DNA from 4 places in the Photobacterium satsumensis genome. Region 3 is predicted to be linked to each of the others. Evidence: riboswitches for the same ligand, from Rfam matches in the RefSeq annotation. Region 3 holds a riboswitch; each other region holds the start of a gene.
The links. Region 3 has a riboswitch for lysine ahead of L4D79_RS08820 (Na+/H+ antiporter NhaC family protein). Riboswitches for the same ligand answer to the same signal wherever they lie in the genome.
Positions count from the first base shown of each region.

Region 1: linked by a shared signal. The riboswitch ahead of L4D79_RS19350 (Na+/H+ antiporter NhaC family protein) and the one ahead of L4D79_RS08820 (Na+/H+ antiporter NhaC family protein) in region 3 are both predicted to bind lysine.
Region 2: linked by a shared signal. The riboswitch ahead of lysC (lysine-sensitive aspartokinase 3) and the one ahead of L4D79_RS08820 (Na+/H+ antiporter NhaC family protein) in region 3 are both predicted to bind lysine.
Region 4: linked by a shared signal. The riboswitch ahead of L4D79_RS10260 (Na+/H+ antiporter NhaC family protein) and the one ahead of L4D79_RS08820 (Na+/H+ antiporter NhaC family protein) in region 3 are both predicted to bind lysine.

Region 1 covers NZ_JAKJSK010000009.1:180,434-184,092, reverse strand. The annotation lists gene L4D79_RS19350 (Na+/H+ antiporter NhaC family protein) at 91-1,686, opposite strand; lysine riboswitch at 1,786-1,969, opposite strand; gene L4D79_RS19345 (H-NS family histone-like protein) at 2,340-2,735, shown strand; gene L4D79_RS19340 (lytic murein transglycosylase) at 3,015-3,659, opposite strand, start outside.
Region 2 covers NZ_JAKJSK010000014.1:6,833-10,491, forward strand. The annotation lists gene metH (methionine synthase) at 1-314, shown strand, start outside; gene lysC (lysine-sensitive aspartokinase 3) at 417-1,799, opposite strand; lysine riboswitch at 1,908-2,094, opposite strand; gene L4D79_RS24060 (pyridoxal-phosphate-dependent aminotransferase family protein) at 2,351-3,469, shown strand; gene L4D79_RS24065 (PglL family O-oligosaccharyltransferase) at 3,549-3,659, opposite strand, start outside.
Region 3 covers NZ_JAKJSK010000006.1:1,927,112-1,930,770, forward strand. The annotation lists gene L4D79_RS08820 (Na+/H+ antiporter NhaC family protein) at 1-1,161, opposite strand, end outside; lysine riboswitch at 1,300-1,476, opposite strand; gene cspE (transcription antiterminator/RNA stability regulator CspE) at 1,900-2,109, opposite strand; gene L4D79_RS08830 (NupC/NupG family nucleoside CNT transporter) at 2,487-3,659, opposite strand, start outside.
Region 4 covers NZ_JAKJSK010000006.1:2,273,184-2,276,842, forward strand. The annotation lists gene L4D79_RS10255 (3-keto-alpha-glucoside-1,2-lyase-like domain-containing protein) at 1-453, shown strand, start outside; gene L4D79_RS10260 (Na+/H+ antiporter NhaC family protein) at 540-2,126, opposite strand; lysine riboswitch at 2,210-2,380, opposite strand; gene L4D79_RS10265 (BCCT family transporter) at 2,568-3,659, shown strand, end outside.

The DNA of each region.
Region 1 (3,659 bases), on a different contig from region 3:
GTAACTGGATATCGGTCAAACCTCACATCTCGCTGAAATAAAAAAAGCCTGTATCAAATACAGGCTCTTTTCATATTCAAACCGTCAGTTTTAAGCGTTTGCTGTTGCTTCCTGAGGGCGGCGAGATAGCCACGACAGTCCAGCACAAGCCACGATAAAGGCTACGGTTGCCGCTAGGAACGACACAGCCAGAGAGCTCGTGAAACCAAGTACCAAGAAACCAATGGTTGATACCACCGCCATCGACAACGCGTACGGTAACTGCGTTGATACGTGATCAATGTGGTGACAGCGTGCACCGGTTGACGACAGAATTGTGGTATCCGAAATAGGAGAACAATGGTCACCGAATACAGAGCCCGCCAATACGGCACCGAGCATAGGTAGCATTAGCATGATATCCGTTGCAGCAGCCAGATCACCGGCGATTGGTAGCATGATACCGAACGTACCCCATGAGGTACCGGTAGAGAATGCCATCAATCCAGCAAGCAAGAATAGGATAGCCGGCAACAACATAGGGCTAATATTACCTTCCACCATCGTCGACAGGTATTTGCCCGTTGCCATATCGCTGATCACCGAACCGATGCTCCATGCAAACAGCAGGATTAAAATCGCACCGAACATCGACTTCGCCCCGATCCACAGCGTAGACGTGACATCAGCCATCGGGATACGCTGGCGGAATACCGGGATTAGCGCGGCCGCAAAACCAACCAGGCCACCGTATACCAGAGACATACCCACATCGGTGTTCTCAAAGGCACCCAGAACGCTAAATGCAAGGCCATCAGCAGCCAGTGCTTGGTAGCCCGTAAAGATCATAAAGAAGAAAGTGGCTACAATCAGGGTCACAATTGGCATGATAAGGTCAGCAACACGGCCATTTTTGCTTTCTTCAATTTCTAGCTCGTCGTTCAGATCCTTGGCACGGCTGTCGTCATCGCCTTCATCGAAGCCGCGGCAATGGCTTGCTTCTAGCTCATGCTTTTTCATCGGGCCAACATCAATTTGGAACCACGCCACCACGAATACCATCAGCAGGGCAAAAACTGCATAGAAATTCATTGGAGCCAGCTGTACGAATGCACCCAGCGGGGTGTACTCTGTGACGCCATGTGTTGCCAAAATACCGCCAATCAAGGTGATAATGTAGGCACCCCAGCTTGAAGCAGGCATTAGCACACACATTGGTGCTGCTGTTGAATCAAGGATATACGCCAGTTTGGCTCGGGATACATAAAAACGATCTGTCACTGGGCGTGAGATCGAACCGACCGCCAAGCTATTGAAGTAATCATCAACAAAAATAAACACACCCAAGAAAGCAGCCAGCAATTTAGCACCACGCTTGCTCTTGATTTTGGTTTGTGCCCACTCGGCAAATGCACGGGTACCGCCAGAAAGTGTCAGCAATGCTGTGGTCATACCCAGCAAAATAAGGAAGGCGACGATACTCATGTTCCAGCTGTTAATGGCGCCGTCATCAATAAACAGCCCTTTAACCGTGGTACCAATATAGCTTGCGGTGCCACCAACCGAAAAATCAGTCAGCAGGAATGCGCCCAGAAGGACACCTACACCCAAAGAAACTAAAACGCGTCGTGTAAGGATTGCCAAGCCCAATGCAACCAAAGGTGGCAACAGTGACATGGCGGAATGGGAAAAATCTACAATATTCATGATCTCGACTACAACCGATCCTGGTTGGAGATCTACTGTTTTACACCACATCTTGTCGTGTATAGAAGAGTAAAAGGAAGGGAGGTACCCCTTTTCCGACTCCACAGTAGCGCTCCATAGTTAATGTAATTATATACTATGGCAGTGTTGTCCCTATTTGGTGACAACCCCAGCAAGCTGGTTTGATAGTCCGAGCTTACTTCGGCAACGGCTCCTTTCGTAAATCCTCACCGGAATCACCCTCCGATTTACTACTAATAGACGATGCGCCTCTACCCTTAGTCTAGGTCTGGTCAATTCTACGGAATAGACATCCAAATGCAACCAGTTAATGTGAAAAAAATGACACAAATAGTGAATAGTCTTGCGATGAGTAACAAGAATCAGGCAGTTGAAAGCAAATTTTCATACTCATTACATATGAAATTGATGGCAATTATTTAACAGCTTCTGTTGATTGTAGATAAGAATATTTACTCATCTTGAGCATTACATTCTATTACAAATGAGAAATGAACCCGATAATTTGCGAAAAAATAAATGAACCCTTCATTTTTTAATTGGCATCGCCGTATTAAAAGTATTATTATTGCAATTATTGAATTGTCACTGCTATTATTAATTTATAGTTTTAGGCCTACAGGAAATAAAAAATGTCTGATGCAATGAAAGCGCTACTTAACCTTCGCAGCCTACGCGCTCTTTCTCGTGAATATTCTCTTGAGCAACTACAGGAAGCGCTAGAAAAACTTCAAACTGTTGTTACTGAGCGTGAAGAGTCTGAAGCTGAAGAAGTCGCTAAAGAAAAAGAACGTACCGAGAAGCTAGCTCAATACCGTGAAATGCTTCTTGCTGACGGTATTGACCCAGAAGAGCTTCTAGCGACTCTAAATAAAGCACCTAAAGCGAAACGTGCACAGCGTCCAGCTAAATACCGTTTCCTAGATGAAAATGGTGATGAGAAAACTTGGACTGGCCAAGGTCGTACACCAAGCGCTCTTAAAAAAGCACTTGATGACGGCAAGTCTCTAGAAGAATTTGAAATCTAATCATTCAAATTATCTTGCGAATATCTAAAAACCCGGCTTTGCCGGGTTTTTTTATTGCTAGGAAAAAATGTTCTGGAAAAATGTAACATTTTGATGTTAATGGTAAAAATCAACAACACCAATCACATAACCATGACAAAATTAACTCGATGAGTTAATAACACCCAATAATGAGTCGTTAATTTTGAGTCATCGTTACGATTATAGAGAAGCTCGTTACTTTCTTTAAAGTATAAAAAACCAGACCTCTTGGTCTGGCTTCTTTGTCATATTGTGGCTTTAGCGGATTTGGTCGGCTAAATGACTTACCGCCAAAGCGAAATAGTGTGAGCGGTTCCATTTCAGTAAGGATTGGTAATTACCGTAGATCAAGTAGGCCCGGCCATGCTTATCATCCGGTTGAATAAGCCACGCATCAATATCAACATTCGGTAAAGCCTGGCCATTCAAACGACGAACGCCTAGTCGTTGCCAATCTGCTAGCGTTTTGGCTTTGCTCTTTTCGACCCCCAGCAACGAATCATCGATAGAAGCCGATAATGAAACTTGTCGACCCCAAGTATATTGATCATCCCAGCCCGCTTTTTTTAAATAATTCGCGGCAGAGGCAAAAACATCAGCCTCTGTCTGCCAGATATCAATCTTTCCGTCATTATTGCCATCAACTGCATAAGACAAAAATGACGTCGGCATAAACTGAGGTTGCCCCATCGCCCCCGCCCAAGAGCCCTTCATGTTTTCAGGGCTAATATGACCAGCATCCAATATTTCCAGCGCCGCCATTACCTGCCCGCGGAAAAAGGCTTCACGACGGCCTTCATAAGCCATGGTCGATAAAGCCTCAACCACATTATAATTACCCATCAGACGACCGAAATTACTTTCGACCCCCCATAAGGCAACAATAAAGCGTGGCTGAACGCC
Region 2 (3,659 bases), on a different contig from region 3:
CCAACGACGATCTGATCCGTGAGAAATACCAAGGGATCCGACCGGCTCCGGGATATCCGGCCTGTCCGGAGCATACCGAAAAGGGCAGCTTGTGGGAGTTGTTAAACGTCGAAGAGACGATCGACATGTCACTGACAACCAGCTACGCCATGTGGCCGGGCGCCTCGGTATCGGGTTGGTACTTCTCCCACCCGGATTCGCGCTATTTTGCAATCGCCCAGATCCAGAACGATCAGCGAGACAGCTATGCTGATCGCAAAGGGTGGGATCTCGCTGAGGCTGAAAAATGGCTGGGTCCGAATCTGAATAACTAGTTATGGTTAATGGACCCGCCTTTTAGGACGGGTCATCAAAACTAAAAAAGGCGCTCATTGAGCGCCTTTTTCTTATTTTCTGTCCCATCCTGAGATATACGATTACTCGAATAGCCCGTGGTGCAAGACCTTAATCACTTCCCGCGACTCTTTGTTTTTGACCAGGAAGCACAGGTTGTGGGTGCTGGCACCAAAGCAGATCATGCGTGGGCTGTATTGTTCCAGGCGACTGAATACCTGGGTTGCAGCGCCAGGGGCATCACCAAGATCGTTACCGATCAATGCAACCAGGCAAAGATCTTGCTCGACGTCTACTCGGCATAGCTGGCTAAGCTGATCCATAGCGCTCTCTGGTAGGCTAGGCGCGCCTCCTCCTGTATCGGTCTGATCCAGAGTGAGTGACACACTGACTTCTGAGGTGGTGATCAAGTCGACCGAGATTTTGTGTTCGGCCAAAATACGAAAGACCTCTGACAGGAAGCCATAGGCATGGAACATGTTCAGGCTGGTCAGGGTTACCATCGTTTGATTACAGCGCAGTGCCAGAGCCCTGAATTTCGGTGGTTCGCTGACTTGCTGGCGGATCCAGGTGCCACCTTGTTCAGGTGCTTTGGATGAACCGATAAAGACAGGGATTTGTTGGCGGACCGCAGGCAACAGAGTTGATGGATGAAGGATTTTCGCCCCGAAGTTGGCCATTTCAGACGCTTCGCTAAAGCTAATCTCGCTGATTGGCTTGGCATTGCTTGTGATACGCGGGTCTGTGGAATACATACCCGGTACATCGGTCCATATTTCCAGAGTTTCCGCGCTGATAGCCTCGGCGACCAAGGCTGCACTGTAATCACTGCCGCCGCGGCCTAACGTGGTGGTTTCGCCTTCACGGCTTGAGCCGATAAAGCCTTGGGAAACGATAACGGTGTCTTTTTCCAGCAGTGGCTGGAGTTGTTCATCGGCAAGCTGACGGATAGTATCGACATCCGGTATGGCTTTACCATGCTGGCCGTCAGTGCGCATCACGGAGCGAATATCGAAACGTTGGGCTGGAGCCCCCATTTCGTTGAGAATTTGGCTAAACAGGTGGGTCGACAACAATTCGCCATGGGCAACCAATTGATCGGTCAGCTTGGTCGAAGGGGCATCGGCCGCCAGCTCTGCGAGACTAGCCACGGTATTGATTAATTGTTCTATGTGGTCAGCAACGGCTTCCGGACGGGCCAGTTTGTCGATAATGTTTTGGTGTATCGATTTTAATTGCTGTAGCCGTTGGGAGCGCTGCTCGTTATCGGCAATTCCATTTGCAAGTTCAACTAACAGGTTGGTAACGCCGGAACAGGCACTGATCAATACTACTTTGGCAGCAGGATTATCCTTGATGATCGTGGCACTTCGGCTCATGGCGGCATGATCGGCTACGCTAGTACCGCCAAATTTCGCTACGGTTATCGGTGGAGGAACAGTAAAGTTATTTTCGACAAAGCTCACAACGAGTCTCCCAGTAATAAAAAGTCAAAACGCAATTCACAGGGGGCTCGGGATGGTAGTCCCGACAAAAAGTCAGGAGAGCAAAAAGGCAAGATGTAAACCGGTACAACAACCAGAAGCTCCCCATCTATTCATTACCATAGTGAATAGATGACAGCCAGAAGGATTCAACCTTCGTAGCCGATACTCCATGCCCCCTGTCATGTTGTATCTCGGCGTTACTCCCCCTCTCAAGACTGCTTTGGGGTGGGGCCCCGCAATCCAGATACCTGGGTAACGCTCCTCTTCTGTCTTCACCTGAGAAAAACCTTTCCTCAGGATGAACAAAAAACGATCTATATTGAACCGGATTTCCTAGTCCGTTGTCAATTGCACAGAAATAAAATATGCATAAAAATTGCAAAAAATTGTCACAAGTATCCAGGGGAGCTATGTGCTACAAGGGGGTTATGATTTGGGATAAGCATAATTAGCCTAATACTGATATAGTCAATCAGTACCTTACAATAATGAGGCGAATGCCACGCTTACCGCCAGGGAGAAAGATAAAAATGACGATTGGTAGTTTCTATCCACCACAACGCACCCTTATGGGGCCCGGTCCATCGGATATTTACCCACAGGTGCTACAGGCCCTGAGCCGTCCGACCATTGGCCACCTAGATCCACTATTCATCGGCATGATGGATGAGCTCAAGCAACTGCTACAGTATGCCTTCCAAACTCAAAATACCTTTACCATTGCGGTTTCTGCGCCGGGTAGTGCCGGTATGGAAGCCTGCTTTGTTAATTTGGTAGAGCCGGGTGACAAAGTGATTGTCTGCCGTAATGGCGTGTTTGGTGACAGGATGCGTGAGAATGTCGAGCGCTGCGGTGGTGTTGCGGTTATGGTTGATAATAACTGGGGCGAGCCTGTTGATCCTGCTTTGGTTGCCCAAGCGCTCGAGAGCCACCCAGATGCCAAAATCGTGGCCTTTGTCCATGCCGAAACCTCTACTGGTGCTTTGACCGATGCAGAGGCGATTGCCAAACTGGCCCGTGAGCATGATTGCCTGACGATTGTCGATGCCGTGACATCGCTCGGTGGCGTGCCCTTGCTGGTGGATGAATGGCAACTTGATGCGGTGTACTCTGGCAGCCAGAAGTGCTTATCTTGTGTTCCGGGCTTGTCACCACTGACTTTCTCTGAGAAAGCCGTCGCCAAGATCCAAAGCCGTCAGGCGCCTGTCCAGAGCTGGTTTTTGGATCAGAGCTTGGTGCTGGGTTACTGGAGTGGAGAAGGCAAGCGAAGCTATCATCATACCGCGCCGGTGAACAGTTTGTATGCACTGCATGAAGCCTTGGTTCTACTGCAAAATGAAGGCTTGGAAAATGCCTGGCAGCGTCATAAAGATGCCCATCTGGAGTTGCGTGAAGGTCTAGAGCAATTAGGGATTGAATTTGTGGTTGATGAAGCCCACCGCTTGCCACAGCTTAATGCCGTATATATTCCCGAGGGTATTGATGACGCCGAGGTGAGGAAGACCTTGCTGGAGCGCTACAACCTGGAAATTGGTGCTGGCCTCGGTGCTTTGGCGGGTAAAGCATGGCGTATTGGGCTGATGGGCTATGCAGCCCGAAGCGAAAATGTCGCGTTGTGTTTACGGGCGTTGGAAACCACGCTGAAGTGAATCTAAGCGATTATGGCTTTATTAGCAAAAAGGGCTACCACTGGTAGCCCTTTTTCGTTCTGGTATTACATCATAGGGATTACGGCGTTTCTCTTTCTCCAGCCTGAGCTGGCAAGTCCGTCTCCGTTAAAAACGTATGGCCCGGATACAGGTATTGGGCTTCATCCAGAATTTGGGCGGCTTGCTCTTG
Region 3 (3,659 bases):
GATAGCAAAGGTGCCCCACGACGATCCCGTCGCCACCGAGATAAAACTGCCGATAATAAAAATCATTGCTGGCAGCAAGAATACCGGCAGACGGTCATTCATTACCTGGCTGATATAATCCCCAGTCCCCAGAGACTTACAGATATCACCCAAGGTCCATGCCAGTAGCAAGATAATCAAAATTAGCATGATCCGCTGCATTCCCGACACAAAAGTGTTGAAGGCTGTCGAAGCGGTCATAGTTTTGGTATAGGCGTAGTAGGCAATCGCTGTTACCGAGGCAATCAGATAGCTGGTTCCCAATGATGTGCGGATCACAGGTCCATTGATTGTGCCGTGCAGGTGGTAATTGTAGGTAAACAAGGCAATCAGCGAGCCAAACAGCACAGCCAGTGGTAGGACTATCAGTGAAATACGACCAGATTTAACCGGCTGCTCTTGGCCTGACGATGGCACACTCACCTCCGTCTGCTGGCGGGCTTGTTGCTCTGCTTCAGCCATCGGGCCCCAATCTTTTTTCAACATCGCATAAACAGGGACACTGAAAAGCGCCAGCAATGCATAGAGCTGATAGGGGATCACCTGCAAGAACGTCGTGAAACCATCGACTTGCTGGCCCATATTATCGAAAGCGTTTTCAATCAACCCTTGCGAATAGACCCCCCAGCTGATGATAGGGATCAGCACACAAACCGGTGACGAGGTCGAGTCGATAATGAACGCCAGTTTTTCTTTGCTCAATTTGAGCTTCTGATAGATTGGCGAGAACATCGGGCCAAGGATAAGCGAATTGCCCGAGTCGGTGAAAAAGATCCCAATCCCGGTCGCCCATGTCGCCAACTGGGCTTTGATCGGGGATGACACATAACGGGTGGCCATGGTCGAGAACGCTGCCATACCACCACTTTGCTCGACCAGATAGATAAAGCCTGAAATGATGGTAATAACAATAATGATCTGGGCGTTGCTACCTGAGGCGAGCTGGGTAAACGGCCCATCAGACAGGAACATCAGCGCAGTATCAACGGGATGGCCCTTAGTTAAAATCAGCATACCGCTGATCACTGCCACTCCCAGCGCCAAAACAACATGCCGAGTGGTAAAGGCGAGTATCAATGCCAGCACCGCGGGTACGATGGACAACAATCCGTAATCAGCCATTCGTAGACTTCTCCTGAAAAAACAACATCAAGGTACTTTTATACCCAGTGAATTTAGTATCGAGGAGGGGTGTATAGAAACACGGGCAGACAAAGGCTGTACGAAATCGGTAGGTGAACTTACCTGTTCGATGACAAAAATTGCTGTAGCTCCCCACCCAAACAAGGTCTGGATGACAGTGCTGTTCCTATTAAGAACAACCCCAGCAGCACGGCTGACAACCGATACTACTTCGGCATTGGCTCCTTTCATTTAGCTTCTCTGGCTGTCGGCCTTCACTAAACTACTGTTAGGCAATGCGCCTCTACTAACTAGCGAGACTGAATAACTTCTCGCGCTACAATGAATAAAACACAATTTTCGCCAAACCAAACAGAATTGACCACAAACCGTGAGCAAGATCACACAAACAATTCTTTAAAACATTAATTTAACATCACTAAACACTATAAAAGCACACCATTGAAGGTTAAATCACCATAACGATCGACTTCCGGCCGCTCTGATAGTTTGATATGAATACATACCGAGAACCATGACATGGCTGTTAAGATTAGTTTGAACAAATAAGCAGCTAGAGATGTTATCGCAATAGTTTTGGTTGCATATTTACGCAACTAAAGGAAAACAGGGAATAGGTAAAGAAAAGGAGAAGGAGAAGGAGAAATGCGGATCAGATATGACAGATATAAAAAATGCCGGCCTAAGCCAGCATTTTATCACAAAGTAAGTTTCGACTTACAGAGCTACAACGTTTGCAGCTTGTGGGCCTTTTTGACCTTGTTCTACGTCAAAAGAAACCTTTTGACCTTCAGCAAGAGTCTTGAAGCCTTCAGAAGCGATAGCGCGGAAGTGTACGAATACATCAGCACCGCCGTTTTCTTGAGTGATGAAACCGAAACCTTTCTCTTCGTTGAACCACTTAACGATACCAGTTGACTTAGACATAGACTGCCCCTTATAAATTCATTAATAAACTAATCGCATTATGCGATATGATAGGTTAGTGAATTATTTAATGTTACGTTCAATCTAAGGGAAACAGTGAGATACAGTACGATAACGTAAAAGTAGCTAAAGGTTTAACTTGTACTTGATGTTGCATTGAATAACTCTTTGTTCTAAAGAACGAGACGAATATTAACAGCTGAGCGCTTTATGTACAGCATTATTTTTAAAAAAATCAAAAAAAAATCAAAATCAGTAAGATCTCCGCTCATAAACCCAGTGTAAACCCGCCATAACCACTGAGATCCCCCTATATAAAGTAGCCAAGCAACATAAATTTACTCGGCTATCCGTATGCAACGACAGAAAAGAGGAACCTAAAACGAGAAAAAGAAGCCCGCAATCGTCGCACTCATAAGGTTTGACATGGTGGCGGCAAAAATCGCCGACATACATAGCGTCGAAATTTCATGACGACGCTTAGGTGCCATCGTACCTAATCCCCCCAGCAGCATTGCCGCGGCGGCAAAGTTCGCAAAGCCACACAATGCAAACGTGATTATGGCGGTACTACGAGTCGATAGCTCAGTCACTGCTAGGTACTCAGTGAAATTCACATAAGCGACAAACTCATTAAGCACCAACTTCTGGCCTATAAACGATGCCGATACCATTGCCTCGTCAAATGGGATACCAATAATCACCGCGACCGGATAGAACAAATAGCCAAGCAAGTACTCCAGCGACAATTCAGGCAAGCCGATATAGCTACCCACACCGCCAAGCATGCCGTTGACCAAGGCAATCAAGCCAATAAACGCAAGTAGCATAGCACCGACATTCAATGCCAGCATGAGTCCGCTGGATGCCCCTGCAGCGGCAGCATCAATGACATTGGCCGGTTTTTCTATTGATACATCTTCTTCAACCGTTTCACTACTTCGCTCCTCGGTTTCTGGCACCAATATTTTGGCGAACAACAAACCACCCGGCGCCGCCATGAATGACGCAGCAATCAGGTATTGCATATCAACCCCCATTGCCGCGAAGCCACCTAATACCGTGCCAGCAATCGAGGCTAAACCACCACACATCACTGCGAACAGTTCAGAACGGCTCAGGCGATTAATATAGGGGGCAATGACCAACGGCGCTTCGGTTTGGCCAACAAAAATATTGGCCGTCGCAGACATCGATTCATTTTTACTGGTACCCAGCAGCTTTTGTAGTGCGCCACCTAGGATCCGAATAAATAGCTGCATGATACCGAGGTAATACAGCACCGAGACCAATGCTGAGAAAAACACGATGACCGGTAGTACCCGAATGGCAAATATAAAGCCGCCCCCACCAAAGAGCTCAAACATCTTGTCACTAACCAGCCCACCAAACAGGAATTCAATCCCCGCGTGGGAAAAGCCCAATACCGAACTCACCCCGCTCGATACCACTTCAAGCAAGTCTTTACCGATAGGGATAAACAAGACAAAGGCACCAATGATGAACTGGATGGCAAAGGCCCCCAGCACCGTTCGTTTATTGATGGCTTG
Region 4 (3,659 bases), 350 kb from region 3:
CTTCCATTCCGTGACGGCACCATTGAGCTATTGATGGCAGGTGAGCCGCAACAGGAGTCGGCCACTGGCTTCGTTGGTATTGTCTTTCGGGTGAGTGAAGATATGTCAGAGTACGAAGGGGTTTACTTACGTCCTGTTAATGCGGTGTCAGAAGATGAAACACAGCGTGAATTAACGATTCAATATTTCTCCTACCCTGATCACTCAGGAGATGTGCTCAGGGAAACCGCTCCGGGCCAATATGAAAGCGCCGCTAACATTCGTCCCGGTCAGTGGTTTAAATTGACGGCTGAGATAAACAATAACCAAGCTATTTTTTATATTGATGGAGAGAAGGTGCTGGTGGTGGATCGGCTGTTCCATGGCTCGGAACACAAAGGGGTGATAGGGCTTATCACCCAGCCGGGTAACAATGCCTATTTCTCTGACTTGAAAATCAAGCACAGCCAGTAAGCGCAGCAAAGAGACAAAGATCGGCTGATAAACAAAGAGCAAGGCCCATGGCCTTGCTCTTTTGGTAATCGTATTGAGGTGCTGTGTTAGCCAGTCACAGGCTCGGCAGCCATAACGGGCTTGCTTTTGCGAACCGCAAAGGCACAGAAGGCTAAGAACCAGAGGCTACTAACGGCAACACCTGCCCAAGCTGAATGGGTGTAACCGATGGCGAGGTAACCCAGTAGGGCACCGAACGCGACCGAGCATGCGTAAGGTAGCTGGGTCATTACATGGTCCATATGGTGACAGCCTGCACCGGTCGCCGACAGGATACTGGTGCTTGAAATTGGTGAGCTGTGATCACCAAATACCGCACCTGCCAACACAGCAGACAGCATAGGAAGTAGGAGTGCAATGTCACTGGCAGCGGCAATATCACCGGCGAGTGGTAGCATGATACCGAAGGTACCCCAGCTGGTCCCGGTCGCAAATGCCATGGCACAAGACAGTAGGAAGACAACCGCTGGAAGCAGCTCAACAGGCAGGTTTCCGTTTGACATAGAAGCCAGGTAAATACCGGTTTGCATGTCACGGACAACTGAACCGATCGTCCAAGCAAAGAACAAGATCACAATAGCGGGCATCATCGCTGAAATGCCTTGTGGTGCCGCTTTCATCCAAGAATCTTTGCCAAGTTTCAAACGCAGGGCTAGGGCAATAGAAACCACAAGGCTACAGATCGCACCGTATACCAGTGATGAGCCGACATCGGTGTTTTCAAATGAACCGATCACGCTGAAGGCCTCGCCATTAGCGGCAAGTACATCAGCGCCAGATTGCACCATGAAAAATACCGTCGCCATCGTTAGGGTTAGGATGGGCAATACCATGTCGATCATGCCGCCTTTGGCAGATTCAGGTACCTCAACCTCCAAACCTGCAGGCTTGCCTTTGGACTCATCCCATAGTTTGCCTTCTAGCGCCCATTTCTCATGCTTGCGCATTGGACCGATATCAAGTTGGAAAGCAATAACGCACAGCACCATGACCAAAGTGAAGACCGCATACAGGTTCATTGGCATCATCTCGACAAAGGCCGAGATTGGGCTCTGATCTGTCACGCCGTGCGCCACCATGATACCGCCCACCAAGGCGATGATGTAGGCACCCCATGACGAGATAGGCATCAGTACACAAACCGGTGCCGCGGTTGAATCAAGCAGGTAGGCCAATTTTGCACGTGAAATGTTGAAACGGTCGGTAACCGGACGACAGATTGCCCCTACAGATAGGCTGTGGAAGAAGTCATCGATGAAGAAGATAAAGACCATCAAACCGGTGAGGGACTTGGCACTGCGGCGATCTTTACAGCGTACCGCTGCCCAGTCGGCAAACGCTTGGGTTGCACCGGATACGCTCATCAAGCTGATCAGCGCACCAAGCAGCAGCATGAAGATGATCATGTTGACGTTGTCACCATTCAGTGCACCATCAACCCAGACAATCGCCAGCACTTTTTCAACCAGGTACTGCAGTGACTCAAGCGGTGAATATTGGTTTAGCATCATGGCACCGGCAAAGATACCTGAGCCAAGGGAAAGCAAAACCCGCCTAGTAGTGACTGCAAGGATAACAGCCAGCATGGCTGGGACAACGGACATTAGCGAGTCCGAAAAATCTACAAGGTTCATGATCTCATCACACCTACAACTTAAAGGTGGAGATCTACCGAAAGGAAGTGTAACTAAGACGCAGAAAGGTATGACTTGTTACCCCTTCAGGTAGCGCTCCATAGGTAAATACTATGGCAGTTCTGTGCCTATTTGACACAGACCCAGCGACTGAGTTGATAGCTGCAGTCACTTCGGCGCTGACTCCTTTCTCCGGCTTCACAGGTATCACCCTCTGCTCGGTTACTCTTAGGCAGCGCGCCTCTACTGATTTAGGGAATATCACCGTCAATCCTACTGGAATTAGGTGATAAGTCGAACATTATATACGGCTGAATAATTATGTCAGCTAATAATCAGCTTTTTTCATCGTGTTCATTAGAATGTTGGTTTGAAGCGTTAGGCCCTTTTCTCGGATTATCTCAGTTACCCATTACAGGGATTTAATCTTAAGGAGCTACCGTGTTTTCTCGCAAACACTTTGAATTGATCGATAAACCCACCTTCTTCGGGGCGCTGGGCATGTTGATCTCGGTTGTGGTGCCTTTGCTGCTGTTTCCAGTACAAGGTGCTGAATGGATTGCTATCGCCAAAACGTTTATGACTGACAAATTAGGGTTCCTATATTTGTCGCTCGGTGTCGCTGCATTTTTCTTTATGATTTACATCGTTTTTTCCGACATCGGCCAAATCAAATTGGGTGATCCTGATGAAAAGCCTGAATTTACCACGGCTTCATGGGCAGCGATGCTGTTCTGTGGGGGGATCGGTGCCAGTATCTTGTACTGGGGAACGATAGAGTGGGCGTATTATTACCAAGCGCCTCCGTTCCAGCTTGAGCCGGGGAGTGAAGAGGCGGTTCGCTGGGCCGCAACCTACGGTTTGTTCCATTGGGGGCCGATTGCTTGGTCCATCTACTTGGTGCCAGCCTTGCCGATTGCGTATTTCTTTTATGTCCGTAAGCAGCCAGTACTGAAGGTATCAGCGGCGTTGATGCCAGTCATTGGTGAAGCCCGTAGTTATGGTTGGTTGGGTAAAGTCATTGATGTGTTGTTTATCTTTGGTCTGCTCGGTGGTGGTGCGACAACCCTTGGCCTCGCTGCCCCCTTGATCACAGAAGGTGCCAACTACCTGTTTGGTGTACCAAAAGATACCGTGACCCAGATTATTGTTTTGATGCTTTGTACCGCGATATTTGCCTATTCGGCTTATGCCGGGATGGAAAAAGGGATCAAATTCCTCAGTAATATCAACTTCTGGGGCGCGCTTGGTTTATTGGCCTTTGTGTTGATTTCAGGCCCAACCATTTTCATGCTGGAAACAGGGCTTGATTCACTGGGCCGTATGCTGTCGAATTTCTTTGTGATGGCAACATGGGCCGAGCCTTTCGGTGGCTATGGCTCGTTTGAGAATACCCATTTCCCGCAGGATTGGACCATTTTCTATTGGGCGTGGTGGCTGGTGTTCGCACCGAGTATGGGGTTGTTTGTAGCCAGGATTTCACGTGGCCGTACAATCAAGCAAATGGTAACGGGGTCGATCTTCTTTGGCTCG